Regions from separate parts of the Lysinibacillus sp. IITD104 genome, predicted to be linked through region 1. Evidence: predicted binding sites of a transcription regulator. Region 1 holds the regulator's gene; the other holds the start of a gene.
The links. Region 1 encodes LexA, which represses DNA repair genes until DNA is damaged. Its sites were predicted from a motif close to CGAACATATGTTCG; they were not measured.
Positions count from the first base shown of each region.

Region 2: the regulator LexA is predicted to act here: its motif matches at 1,602-1,615, upstream of uvrB (excinuclease ABC subunit UvrB).

Region 1 covers NZ_JBAHYH020000001.1:3,278,906-3,286,088, forward strand. Annotated here, with positions in the region: gene V1L66_RS16780 (DUF896 domain-containing protein) at 1-12, opposite strand, end outside; gene V1L66_RS16785 (GNAT family protein) at 200-733, shown strand; gene V1L66_RS16790 (DJ-1/PfpI family protein) at 735-1,268, shown strand; gene V1L66_RS16795 (helix-turn-helix transcriptional regulator) at 1,548-1,739, shown strand; gene def (peptide deformylase) at 1,732-2,307, shown strand; gene V1L66_RS16805 (recombinase family protein) at 2,336-3,001, opposite strand; gene V1L66_RS16810 (LysM peptidoglycan-binding domain-containing protein) at 2,998-3,312, opposite strand; gene lexA (transcriptional repressor LexA) at 3,479-4,096, shown strand; gene V1L66_RS16820 (gamma-glutamyl-gamma-aminobutyrate hydrolase family protein) at 4,202-4,924, opposite strand; gene V1L66_RS16825 (prepilin peptidase) at 4,958-5,710, opposite strand; gene V1L66_RS16830 (hypothetical protein) at 5,776-6,468, opposite strand; gene V1L66_RS16835 (PilN domain-containing protein) at 6,465-7,058, opposite strand; gene pilM (type IV pilus biogenesis protein PilM) at 7,058-7,183, opposite strand, start outside.
Region 2 covers NZ_JBAHYH020000001.1:3,803,239-3,810,421, forward strand. Annotated here, with positions in the region: gene uvrB (excinuclease ABC subunit UvrB) at 1-1,528, opposite strand, end outside; gene V1L66_RS19280 (IDEAL domain-containing protein) at 1,942-2,190, opposite strand; gene V1L66_RS19285 (competence protein ComK) at 2,418-2,927, shown strand; one part of gene prfB (peptide chain release factor 2) at 2,971-3,999, opposite strand; one part of gene prfB (peptide chain release factor 2) at 4,001-4,075, opposite strand; gene V1L66_RS19295 (competence protein ComK) at 4,198-4,740, opposite strand; gene secA (preprotein translocase subunit SecA) at 5,069-7,183, opposite strand, start outside.

The DNA of each region.
Region 1 (7,183 bases):
CTTTGATAACATCGTTACACACCTTTCAGTACCTAGCTTAATGACCTCAGTATGCAAAGTATAGCACGGTTTCCCTTAAAATGCAGTTATACCAACCCTTAAAAACACTTCTTAGCCATTATTTACATGACTTCCAGATGTTAGAGGTGTATAACTAATAATAAAAGGAAAAATTTGATAGCTAATAGGAGGAACTATCATGAAGATCACAACACCTAGACTACTTATTCGAACATTTGAAGCCCAAGATTGGCAGGCTGTTTATAGCTATATGTCCGACAAAACAGTCATGCACTATATGCCAGATGGTGTGTTAAATGAAGATCAGGTTCAAAATTTCATAACAGAGAATAGCAACGAGCATGCAAAACATTTCGCCATTGTTTTACGTGAACAACAGCGAGTCATTGGTCATCTTGTTTTCCACAAATACTTTGGCGACCATACGTATGAAATTGGATGGGTTATGAATCCTGCCTATCATAAACATGGCTATGCTTCTGAAGCTGCTCAGGCCCTATTAGACTATGGCTTTAATAAAATGAAACTTCATCGAATTATTGCCACATGCCAGCCAGAAAATATCGCTTCTTACCGAGTCATGGAAAAAATCGGAATGCGCCAAGAAGGATTTTTCAAAAAATGCATTCCTCATGGAGAGACTTGGTGGGATGAATACTATTACGCTATTTTAGAGGAAGAATGGAAAAATCTAAAGGTAAGAGGTGTATGAAATGAAGAAAACTGCGGTGTTATTATACCCACAATTTAGTGAATATGAATTGAGTGTTGCTTTGTCCATATTAATGCAAGGAGGGAAACCCATCGTCACACTAGGATCGAATACCGAACCTATCAGAGGAGAATCTGGTTTAAATTGCATAGCTGATTTACCCGTGAATGAAGTAGAGCTTGACGATATTGATAGTCTACTATTACCAGGCTGTATGGATATTTCAACATTACAACTTGAAGAGAGCTTACTAGATTTCATTCGTCATCTATCTGCAAAAGGAGGATTGCTTGCAAGTATTTCTAGCTCCCCTTACCTATTGGCAAAAGCAGGTGTCTTACAAAACAAAAAATATACAGTAGGGCTACCTTTAGATGGCATGAAGCAGCTAGGGTGCTTTGAGCTTCATAACTATTCAGATGAACTAGTGGTACAAGATGGCAATATCATTACAGCAAAAGGAAGAGGCTTTATTCCTTTCGGTATTTGTTTTGGTCATGCGTTAAAGCTAAAATTTGATGAAAATTGGTATTAAGTGATGATTTAAAACCCAAATGTCCAATTAATCGGGCATTTCATGTTGTTGAAAAAGATGATGTCATTAGTAGAATGAGAACTTTTAACAAGGCTGTAGGGTGATTTCCGTTCCGTCAGTGTGCTACAAGAAAGCAAGCAGCCTGCAACGGAAATCCATTTCTCCCCTTCAATTGACTGTTTTGTTTTTCACACCAAAAAATGTCCAATTAGTTGGACATTTTTTAATTCTTATCTTATGATATATATCTAATACTTTAGACAAAATGGAGGGATAATTCTGAAGAACATTATCAAAAATTTGAGAAAAAAATTAGGTATAACACAAGCTGCACTTGCAAAAGAATGTGGGGTTGTGAGGCAGACCATTAATAGTATTGAAAATGATAAATATGATCCGACCCTTGAATTAGCTTTTAAGATTACTAAGGTTCTCAATAGCCGTGTTGATGAGGTGTTTATCTATGACTAAATTTCACCCAGATTATATGATTACAATGAAGGATTTCGTGAAAGAACACTCGGCAATTTTAAGAAAACGGACTCAAGAAGTGGCGATACCTGTGACCAATGAGGACCGAAATACCCTCCTAGCCATGCTACAATATCTGAAAAATAGCCAAAATCCAACTCTAGCAAAAAAATATAAGCTTCGCCCTGGAAGTGGACTCTCTGCTAATCAAATTGGTGTAGATAAACGAATGTTTGCTGTACTCTTTGATGACCAAGAAATGATGCTGATTAACCCTAAAATAATGAGTCATTCCATCAATATGATTTATCTACCGGAGGGAGAAGGCTGTCTATCTGTAAATCGACCTGTTCCTGGTTTTGTGCCGAGATATGAGAGGATTAAAGTCAAAGCTTACGACATTGATGGACATGAAATCATTGTACAGTTACAGGGCTATGGGGCCATCGTTGTACAACATGAAATCGACCATTTAAATGGCATCATGTTTTATGACCGAATAAATAAAGAGCACCCTTTCCAACTGCCTAAAAATGTTATTATCGAGAGCTTTTCTTCCCCTCAGTAGTTTTTTACAAAAAAAATTAGCAGGAATATTATTTTCCTGCTAATCTTTCTTGGTGCTCTTGGAAACGACGATGGACAGTCGCCTTACTTACCTCAAAGCCTAACCCTCTAAGCGTTATAGAAATTTCTTCAAAGGTAAATCCACGTTTGCGTAGCTTTACAATTTCATCTACAGGTAGATCTTTACGCTCCTGCCCCTGCGGATTACCTCGGTTCGATAAATTATTTTCAGGACGATAGCCGTTTTCTACAGCACGTCGCATACCTCGTCGTATTTTAGCATTATGAATTCTACGCTGATATTCCTCTACAATCGCTAAAATTTCTAGCAGCATCGTGTCCATTTCATTTAATTGAACTGGGCCAGCATCACGCATAGAAAAAACATCCGTTGCTGATTTTTGTAATAAATGCAATACAGCCATTCTTGCATTGCCTCGTCCTAAACGAGTTTCATCTTGTACAAAAAGGGCATTAATGTTTTTATCTTTTATGAAATCAAGCATTTCTAGTAAGCCTGCACGTTCTACATCATAACCACTATGCTGATCTTTAAACACGCCCTTCACCGCATAGCCTTGCTCCTTAGCATAGCGCAGCAACTCTTCCTGTTGACGCTCTAATGAGGAGCTTTGTGTTTCTTTTTCAGTACTTACGCGACAATAGACAACAGCCGACAGTTGATTATTTATCATTGTTCATTTCTCGCAATTTCGATAGTATTGATGGGACTGGCTTGATCACTCACTACAGGAATTACTAGAGATTTTCCCGCTACAATTTTAATATCTGCTAGTTCATTTTCCGTTTTTACAAGCTTTATCCAATCATCAGTACTCATTTTACCACGATATTGCTCCGCTAACGACCACAAGCTATCCCCATGTTCGATTTGGATTTCTGCGTAACTAACTTTTCCTGGATCAGTAATGTAAAGGTATGCTGCAAATAGTAGGCAAGCTCCTAATAAAATTGAGATATGTGTGTTTTTCTTAAACCATGTCATAATCATTACCCCTTTTTAAGAATGTTTGTTCGGAATGTATGTTCTCATAATAAAGCGAACAAACGTTTTTGTCAAACACTTTTCGAACCTATGTTTGCATACATGTTCGCATTCTGTTATACTATCAAATAAGAAGATTGATTTTAGAAAAAAGAGGTGAGCACTCATGAAAAAAGTTTCGAAAAGACAAGAGGACATTTTAGCTTTCATTAAAGAAGAGGTACGAGCTAAGGGATATCCGCCATCAGTACGTGAAATTGGTGAAGCAGTTGGACTTGCTTCCAGTTCAACTGTTCATGGACATTTAGCTCGATTAGAACAAAAAGGCTTTATTCGTCGAGATCCAACAAAGCCACGCGCAATTGAAATTTTAGAGCCTGAAGAATCCATCCAAAAGCAACAGGTGATCCATGTCCCACTTGTCGGGAAGGTTACAGCTGGTTCTCCAATTACAGCAATTGAAAACATTGAAGAATACTTCCCATTACCCGATACGTACGGCACAAGTGAAGATCAATTGTTCATGCTAGAAATTATGGGAGAATCAATGATTGAAGCCGGAATTTTAGATGGAGATTTAGTCATTGTAAAACAAAAGGCAACAGCTAATAACGGGGATATTGTTGTAGCTATGACAGCTGAGGATGAAGCAACTGTAAAACGCTTCTTTAAAGAGAAAAATCATTTCCGTTTACAGCCTGAAAATTCTTCTATGGAACCTATTATTGTCGATCAAGTTTCTATTTTAGGACAAGTTGTAGGTCTTTACAGACGGGTACATTAACTATTAAAACAGGTTTTGAGGATTATGTTCCTTCTAAGAGCATGTATCCTCTTTTTTACGCAAAAAAAGAATCCACAGACGATTGGATTCTTTGTACAATGCCCTCTAAGCTTCCTTCTTAAATTTTATGCTAGCTTCAACAAAGGCTGAAAATAGCTTTTGAGCACTCTCATCTCCTGCTATGGCTAGTTCCTCAGGATGCCACTGAACAGCCAAGCAAAATGGCATTTCCTCATGAACTACAGCTTCGATAATACCGTCATTTGATTTTGCCGCTACTTTTAATTTTTCTGCTAATACATTCACCGCTTGATGATGAAATGAATTCACTGCTATCTTCTCTTGTTCAACGATAGTCGCTAATAAATTATCAGCAATAATCTGTACAGTGTGGGTAGCTACAGCTCTACCTGATTGCTGCATATGCTGGAGTAATTTAGTGCTAAAATGATCACTATCAATATCCTGATATAAGGTACCACCTAATGCAACATTTAGTATTTGAATCCCTCGACAAATCCCGAAAATAGGCATCTTTCGTTGGAATGCGGCTTCAATTATTGCTAACTCCACTGTATCTCGCGCGGGATGAATTTTTCCAAGCTTTAATGAAGGCTCAGCCCCGAACAGAAATGGGTGCACGTCATGACCCCCGGATAATAATAAACCATCTGTAAGGGCTAAAATCTGGGCTGCCTCTTCTTCTACTCCAATTGGAATAATCAGTGGAATTCCACCAGCATCAATAATACTTTTGCTGTAAGCAGCATTTAATCGAGAGGATAAATCATCCTCCACAAAGGCTGTAATACCAATAATCGGTTTCACTTGCTTCCCTCCACATTCTTGAAGATTGAACAATTACCAAAAGCCTAAATACCAATTGATTAATAGATCGCCATAGAAATAAACAATGACTGCGGCCAATGCAATAGATGGCCCAAATGGAATGGGTGTTTTTCTCCCTTGTTTGTTCTTCGATAACACGGTAATCCCGACAATCATACCAATCACTGCAGCTAAAAAAAGCGTTAATAGTGTATCAATCGTACCCAGAACGAGACCAATTAAAAAGAATAATTTAATATCGCCTCCACCCATGCCACCATTAGATAGCACAGCAATGATATATAATATGCCAAAACCGACGACAGCACCCACAAGAGAGTCCCACCAAGGTGTTAATGGTGACAGAACTCGTCCAATAGCTAGCAAAGGTAAAAAGAATATTAATACCTTATCAGGAATTAGCATATAGGCCAAGTCTGACACAACGATAATAACTAATAAGGAGATAAAAAAGAACGCTACTATCAATTCTATGCCCCAGCCTAGCTGCCAATAAGCAAAGGCAAATAATACACCTGTCATTAATTCTATGAATGGGTAAACCCAAGAAATTTTATTGCCACAACTCCGACATTTTCCTCCTAAAAATACATAGGACAAAACGGGTACTAAATCAAGCACCGTTAGTCGTCTCTGGCATGTCGGACAATGTGAAGGAGGATGTACAATCGATTCCTTCTGTGGTACACGTAAGCCAACTACATTATAAAAAGAGCCAAAGACAAGTCCAAATAAAAAAATAAAGATCGTATAAGCCATTTCCAATTTCATGTCCTCCTAAACCAATAGGCGCCCATACTAATGATGTATGGGGCGCCTATCAAAAAAGTTTATTGTTGTTCTTCGTAATAGAACGTCGTCACTTGCACTGTTGCCTTTAACGTAAGATCAGCATCTTTCTCTAGCTGTTCCTGCTCTCCAGGCAATTTAAATTCAATCTTATCGGTTTTCATGACACGCTCTAATTGTTCAATCTCCTGTAAAAAGCTTTCAAGAGAATTAAAATCAAGCGCACCCACCTCTAATATAAAAGTAATGAGCTTTAAATTTGCTGGTAAAGAGTCCTTCGAAAGAGAAGCAATCGGTGTAGTTGTCTCCTTGTTCTCCTGATTACCATTGACCTCTGCTTCAGCCTGCTCCAACATATTGAGGTCATTCGATATATCTGAAGGTGTTAAAGTGCCGTCCTCACCTTGAACAGTTAAAGACAGTATACGAGTTCCTGTCACCTCTTCAATCTCAGCTAAATCAAGAATAATCTTTTCAACGGCTCTTGTTGCAGGTAGCTTTTGTCTTAAGGCTAATATATTGATTGTAGGCTGTCCCTGCTCCTTGTCTAATTGAGCTAGTTGTTCTTTGACACTAGCTAATTCTTGCTGCACCTGCAACACATTACTCTCTTTTTCATTCACTTCATTCAATTTTGGTGAAAGCAAATAATAATACAGCGCAAATAAAATAGCAGCTATTAGCGCAAGTAACAAGATCATAGATGAATTTTTACTACTCGTTAATTTATTCATGAGCGTCGTCCTCCAGCTAAATACATAAAATCGATTGTCGCTGTAATGGACACTGAATAGCGCGGTACTTCTTTAAATTTTTGTTGGGGTGTTAACTCCCTTTGTTCACCTAGCTCTATATCAAAGTTTGAGACAGTGTTAATTTGAGCGTCTGTAAAATAGCTACTCATTAAAAGCCGCTCCACATATTTCGATATATCTGTCATCGTTTCAAAATCCACTTCAATATTCACCGTATTCTCTCCGAAAACGTAGCTACGTAAATAGGAATGGGTTGGTAATAAAGTTTTCGTTTCATCAATCAACGGTGTTACAGGATAAGAAACACCTTGAATAAATGTCACAGACTCTTCCAATGAACCCTGATCGACACTTTGTCGTGCATCTAGCTCTTGCTGCAATTGATCAAGCTGTGTAGTTAATGCCTGTTCCTCTGCAGTCAATCGTGACAATTCACTTTTGGATGTAAAAAATAAAAAAAGTAAATAAGCTACAATAAGTCCCACAATGACAATCACCAAGCTGTAAAAAAGCTTGGGGGAGGTTGTTCTTTTTTCAAGTTGTGGTAAGAGGTTTATATCTGGAACCATTAATGAACCTCCTTCAAAGCTAAGCCAAGCAACGTTGAAAATTCTCGTTTAAAGCGAGGAAATGATTTCTCAATCTTTTTCCCATCGACAACTCTTAGCGGTGGTTCTAAATTAGAAGCAAGTAA
Region 2 (7,183 bases), 520 kb from region 1:
TATCAAGACCTTCACGCAATAGATTAATACCTATTAGCACATCATACGTTCCTTTGCGTAGCTCACGGATAATTTCAATACGTTCTAGTGTCTTAATTTCTGAATGTAAGTATTCAACTTTTAAGCCCATTTCCTTCAGGTAAGCCGTTAAATCCTCAGACATTTTCTTCGTTAGCGTTGTCACTAAAACTCGCTCATCACGCGCAATTCGATCTTGTATTTCATCAATTAAATTATCAATTTGACCTTCAATAGGACGTACATCAATTAATGGATCTAATAATCCAGTTGGACGGATAATTTGCTCTACCATTTCTGGTGTATGCTCCAGTTCATAAGGACCTGGTGTGGCTGATACATAAATCGCTTGATGTACGCGGTTTTCATACTCTTCAAAACGTAATGGACGGTTATCTAGAGCAGATGGCAATCGGAAGCCATGTTCTACGAGCACTCCTTTACGTGCTTGGTCACCATTGTACATTCCTCGAACCTGTGGAAGTGTTACGTGACTTTCATCAACCACAAGTAAAAAGTCTTCGGGGAAATAATCTAGCAAAGTATATGGAGTAGCACCTGCTTCACGCAATGTTAAATGACGTGAATAGTTTTCAATCCCAGAGCAAAAGCCCATTTCACGCATCATCTCTAAATCATAGCGTGTACGCTGTTCTAAACGCTGTGCCTCTAGTAATTTATCTTCTGCACGTAATAATGCAAGTCGTTCCTCTAATTCTTTTTCAATATTTTCAATCGCTTTACGCATTTTCTCTTCTCGTGTAACGAAGTGGGATGCTGGGAAAATAGCCACATGCTCTCGATCCGATAAAATCTCTCCAGTTAGTGCATCTACTTCACGAATGCGATCAATTTCATCACCGAAAAATTCCACCCGAATACAATGCTCATCACGAGAGGCTGGGAAGATTTCCACTACATCTCCACGTACCCGAAATGTTCCGCGAGTAAAACTAACATCATTACGCTCATACTGAACGTCTACAAGCTTGCGCAGTAGCTGATTACGTTCAATTTCCATACCTGTACGAATGGAAACAACCATTTCTCGATATTCTTCAGGAGAACCTAAACCATAAATGCAGGACACAGATGCAATAATAATGACATCCTCACGCTCAAACAATGCAGAGGTAGCAGAGTGACGCAGCTTATCAATTTCATCGTTAATGCTAGAGTCTTTTTCTATATAGGTATCTGTCTGCGGTACATAAGCTTCTGGCTGGTAGTAATCATAGTAGCTGACAAAATATTCAACGGCGTTATTTGGGAAGAACTCTTTAAATTCACTATATAGCTGGCCAGCTAACGTTTTATTGTGTGCCATGATTAGTGTTGGTTTTTTGACTTGCTGGATGACATTCGAAATGGTAAACGTCTTACCTGTTCCAGTAGCACCAAGCAATGTTTGATGACGTTTGCCTGCTTTCACACCCTCCACTAATTCCGCAATGGCCTGTGGCTGATCCCCGTTAGGCTGATATGGCGCTTGTAAATCAAATGTTTGCACTCATGTCCCCATCCTTTCCTTCCAATTTGTACATATATTTTAGCATAGCGATATTAAAATTTCGAACATTTAACGAACGAATGTTTGTAAAAAATTTTTTCATCTCTAAAATTTTTAATATATAACAAGGCGTTCAATTTAACTTTTTACTCTTATAATAGCCGTTTTATCAGGTTTTCAAGCTTCATCGGTGGATGATTTCCCCTGTTCAGAGTGATGGTTATTGCTTTTGGAGCGAGGTCACTTCTTTTTGAGCGGTTATCTCACTGTTATGATCGGAAGACTTTACTTTCCGAGCAGCTTTCACTCTTTTATGAGCGGGTCCTCTACTTTTGGAGTGAAGTCTACATTCCCGCAAATATTTTCAAAATCAAAAAAATCCCACTCTCCAATAGATATGGAGAGCGGGTTCGTCAATATGATTCATCTTCTGTTTGCTGTAAGGAAGTTAGTTCGGATGCGTATTGATAAAATGCGTTTTCATCTTTTTCATCGAGTGCTCTATCTATCAGAACCATGAGCTGCTCTTGCCGATGCATACGCTGGATACGATTTAAAAATAAATCTAAATAAATCTCGTTTAATAATTTCTCTGCCTCATCAACTTTTTTCGACTGACCAACGGCTTTCAGAAAATCTGTATACGAATAATATTTATCCAACGATCTCACCTCGATCCTTTTCTAAATTATATGAAAATTGAATTTAAAAAGCAATGCTTACGATTCGAAAATATCTTGGATTAGCTATTAATCCATTTATATTTAGAGCAAATTCTCTAAGCATTTCGTGCTTTTCTGAACGATTTTCAACTATTTCATCCAATTTAAGAAAGTCATATTCTGTTTTACACTACCGTTATCACTAGAAAAAAGGAGGCACTCCCTATATGACAACTAACTTTGTAAACGGCTACTTAATTTCATTCAATACTTATTTGCTGCAACCTATTCAGCATGACTCCAAAGTCTTCACGCATGTGATTGATAAGCATAATGAGCTGATTGTTACACGCAAACCGATGCATGTCCTTCGAAAATCCTGTCTCTCATTAGGATCAACCTATGAAGCCGCAAAACAATCGGCTAAACGTTTTTTTGGCAATCAACACAAGCTACCAATCGTCGTGGCCTTTGATTACGGTTATCCCTGTATTTTTCTGCCCACTTTTTCACCCAGCTCCATTCACAATATATGGATAGGGCTTCATGCAATTATTAATATTACACCTAGTGAAATGGGGTGTATTGTAACATTAAAAAATAATAAACAAATTGAATTGCCTATCCGATATGCATCCATTAGTAAACAGTTTCTTAACGCTTCTATGCTGTATAAATATTACATGAGTGAACGAAAACAGCTGAGCCAAGATGCACCCTATCATCCACCCTTTTAACAAAAATCCCCCAAGAGCTTCTTACTCTTGGGGGAATCTTCGATTAATTTATTTTTGAACGTAGATAGGCATTTATAAATGGATCTAAATCGCCATCCATCACTGCACCCACATTACCTGTTTCTTCATTTGTACGATGATCCTTAACCATCGAGTAAGGGTGGAAGACATACGAACGAATTTGGGAGCCCCAGCCTATTTCTTTTTGCTCACCGCGTATTTCATCTAATTGTGCTTGCTGTTTATCAAGTTCTAATTGATATAGCTTCCCTTTTAACATCGTCATCGCTTTTTCACGGTTTTTAATCTGGGAGCGCTCAGCCTGACATTGTACAATCGTACCAGTAGGAATATGCGTTATACGAACGGCAGAATCTGTCGTATTAATATGCTGACCACCTGCCCCTGTTGCACGATACGTATCAATTTTTAAATCCTCTGTACGAATATCGATTTCAATATTGTCGTCAAACTCTGGCATAACATCACAGGAAACGAAAGACGTATGACGGCGGCCAGACGAATCGAATGGGGAAATACGTACTAGACGATGGACACCCTTTTCCGCTTGTAAATAACCGAAAGCATTGTGACCTTTAATCGACAATGTTACAGATTTAATCCCAGCTTCATCTCCTGGTAGATAGTCCACTGTTTCCACTTTAAATCCACGCTTCTCTGCCCATCGTGTATACATACGTAATAGCATTGAGCCCCAGTCCTGTGATTCCGTACCACCAGCACCAGGATGTAGCTCTAAAATGGCATTGTTTTGATCGTATGGGCCACTTAGCAGTAATTGTAGCTCGAAATCAGCCATCTTTTGTTGGAATTCTGCTAGTTCTTTGCCTAGCTCTTCTTGTAATTCTTCGTCTGGTTCTTCACGTAAAAGTTCCAGTGTCATATCTAAATTTTCATGTGTTTCCACTAAATCTTTATATTCATTGACAATTGCTTTTAAGCCATTTCCTTCATTGATAATCACCTGAGCACCTTGCTGATCATCCCAAAAGCCTGGCTCTAGCATCATTTCATCTAGCTCCTGAATACGTGCCTCTTTGTTCTCTAAGTCAAAGAGACCCCCTAAAGTCCGCCAATTTTTTGGCTGTAGTGTCTAACACATTGCGTACATCTGCTAATTCAATCATCGTTAAATCCTCCGAACGTTAGTCATGGAGCTAACACTTTATCCATAAAGCCCCGTATCTTTTTATTATAACGTTTTTATAAAGGAAAACATACTATCTAGCAGATGTTTTGTGGTAGTAAGTTAACTATCCTGCGTCTCGTCCTCAAACATATTCTTGGCAAGACGTTGAAATACTTTCACACGATCATACTGAACAAGTAAATATTTTGTTCGTTTCTCTAGTCTATATTTTAATAAAAAAGCTCTTTGAATCCGAGACTCTAACGCATTGACACTGACATCCACAATAAATTCCATGCCATTCATAAAGGTAACCTTTGTCCTCTTTTTATCCACAGCGACATAGTCATCTATATGATGGACAGCGAACCAGATACAGTCAGGATGTAGAGGAGACCTACTAGGGAACCATAAAATATTACAACGCTCGTGCACGACAATAGGATTTTTATTAAGCTTGCCTAGGATCATTTTCGAACCATCGAACGCTCCTCTTAAACTAGAACCAAAATAACGCAGATTAAAGTCCAATAATTTCGTTGGTGATAGCGTAGAAATATACTCATTATTTTTCTCATACACCTGCGTACATAAATTTCCAAAGGAATCATACACAGGCATATACATCATTGTTTCACTATTCATAATATCTTTTTTATGCATCTATAGTCCCCCTTTATACATTTTATGTTGCTTCCAGTCAAAATAAAAAGGAATATACAAATATGCGTACATTCCCGCTATTTTCAATGAGTAAGATTGCTTGAAAATTCCGATCCTCCTTAAGACTTAGTATCACCATCAAAAATTCAGGATAATAACAGGATAAATAACTTGTACTATATACCTATTATTACAGCTATTGTATACCCATATTTTTCAATTGTCTATAAATTCTGACTTTTTATACTAAAATTTCTTCATTTTTGAGTAATTTTAAAAAGAAAAAATCATTTTAACACGTAGTTAAAATGATTTTTTCACCTAGATATTATTGAGCTGTGCCATGACAGTTTTTAAATTTCTTGCCGCTACCACATGGACATAAATCATTACGGCCAATGTTTTCAGCTTTACGTACTGGTTGCTTTTTCGGCGCAGTGCCACCTTCTTCTTTTGGATTAACAGCCTGCCCCTTTGCCACCTCTTCACGCTCCAGATTATTGCGGATTTCTGCTTTCATCGCATATTTCGCAACATCCTCGCGAATAGAGGCTACCATATCCTCAAACATCGCAAAGCCTTCTTGTTGATATTCACGAAGTGGATCGTTTTGACCATAAGCACGCAGATGGATACCTTGACGTAGTTGATCCATTGCATCAATATGATCAATCCATTTTGTATCGATTGATCGTAATAAAATAACCTTTTCAAACTCACGCATACGCTCTGGTGTCAGTTCTGCCTCTTTTTCATCATAACGAACATGAACAGCATCAGAGATTAGCTGATTAATATCTTCAGCAGACTTGCCTTGGAAATCAGATACTTTAAGTTGACCTTCCTCTAAAAGATTAGCCGCTACAAAGTCTTCAATAGCCTTTAGGTTCCAATCCTTCTGTTCACCTTGAGTATACAGGCTAACAACATTATCAATTGTTTCTTGAATCATAGACTCAACAAGCACACGCATATTTTCTGTTTCTAGTACATCATAACGCTCTTTATAAATAATCTCACGCTGCTGACGTAGTACATCGTCATATTGTAATAAGCGTTTACGCGCATCAAAGTTATTACCCTCGACACGTTTCTGCGCTGATTCTACAGCTCTCGACACAACTTTAGATTGCAATGGCTGGGAATCATCCATACCTAAGCGCATCATCATCGACTTCATATTATCAGAGCCAAAACGACGCATTAAATCATCCTCTAAGGATAGGTAGAATTGTGTAACCCCTGGATTCCCTTGACGACCAGAACGTCCACGAAGCTGATTATCAATACGACGTGATTCATGTCGCTCTGTACCGATTACCGCTAAACCGCCAATTTCGAGTACTCCTTCGCCAGGTTTAATATCTGTACCACGTCCAGCCATGTTTGTTGCAATTGTCACTGCACCCTTTGTACCAGCGTTCGCAATGATTTCAGCTTCACGTTCATGATTTTTCGCATTTAATACATTATGAGGAATTTTATGTTTATCCAATAGTTTAGAAATAATCTCAGACGTTTCAATAGCAACTGTACCAACAAGAACAGGTTGACCAGCTCTATGACGCTCTGCGATATCAGCAGCAACTGCTTTATATTTCCCTTCCATCGTTGCAAAAATCAAGTCAGCACGATCATCACGAGCAATCGGTTTATTCGTCGGAATAGCGACAACATTCATATTGTAAATATTACGGAATTCCTCTTCCTCTGTTTTCGCTGTACCTGTCATCCCTGCAAGCTTTTGATACATACGGAAGTAGTTTTGGAAGGTAATTGTCGCCATTGTCATCGATTCATTTTGAATCTCAACGCCTTCTTTAGCCTCAATCGCTTGGTGTAAGCCATCAGAATAACGACGACCCTTCATCAAACGACCAGTAAAGCCATCAACGATCACAATTTCGCCATCCTGCACAACATAATCGACATCATTATGCATACTGACATGCGCCTTTAATGATTGATTGATCGCATGATTTAAACGAACATGTGTCAAATCAAATAGATTATCGATGCCAAATGCTTTTTCTGCCTTTTCCACACCTGCATCTGTTAACGTAACACCTTTTGTTGACTCTTCATACGTATAGTCTGTCTCTGCATTTAACATACGTACAAAGGCATTCGATTGTTTATAAAGCTGTGCTGATTTCCCAGCCTGACCCGAAATAATTAATGGTGTACGCGCTTCATCAATTAAGATCGAGTCCACCTCATCAATGACAGCATAGTGTAATGGACGTTGTACACGTTCCTCTTTGTAAAGCACCATGTTATCACGTAAGTAGTCAAATCCTAGCTCATTGTTTGTACTATACGTAATATCAGCCTCATAAGCAGTTCGTTTTTCATCTTTTGAAAGGCTATTCAGGTTAAGCCCAACAGATAAGCCTAAGAAATTATAAAGTTGTCCCATTTCAGCAGCATCACGACTCGCTAG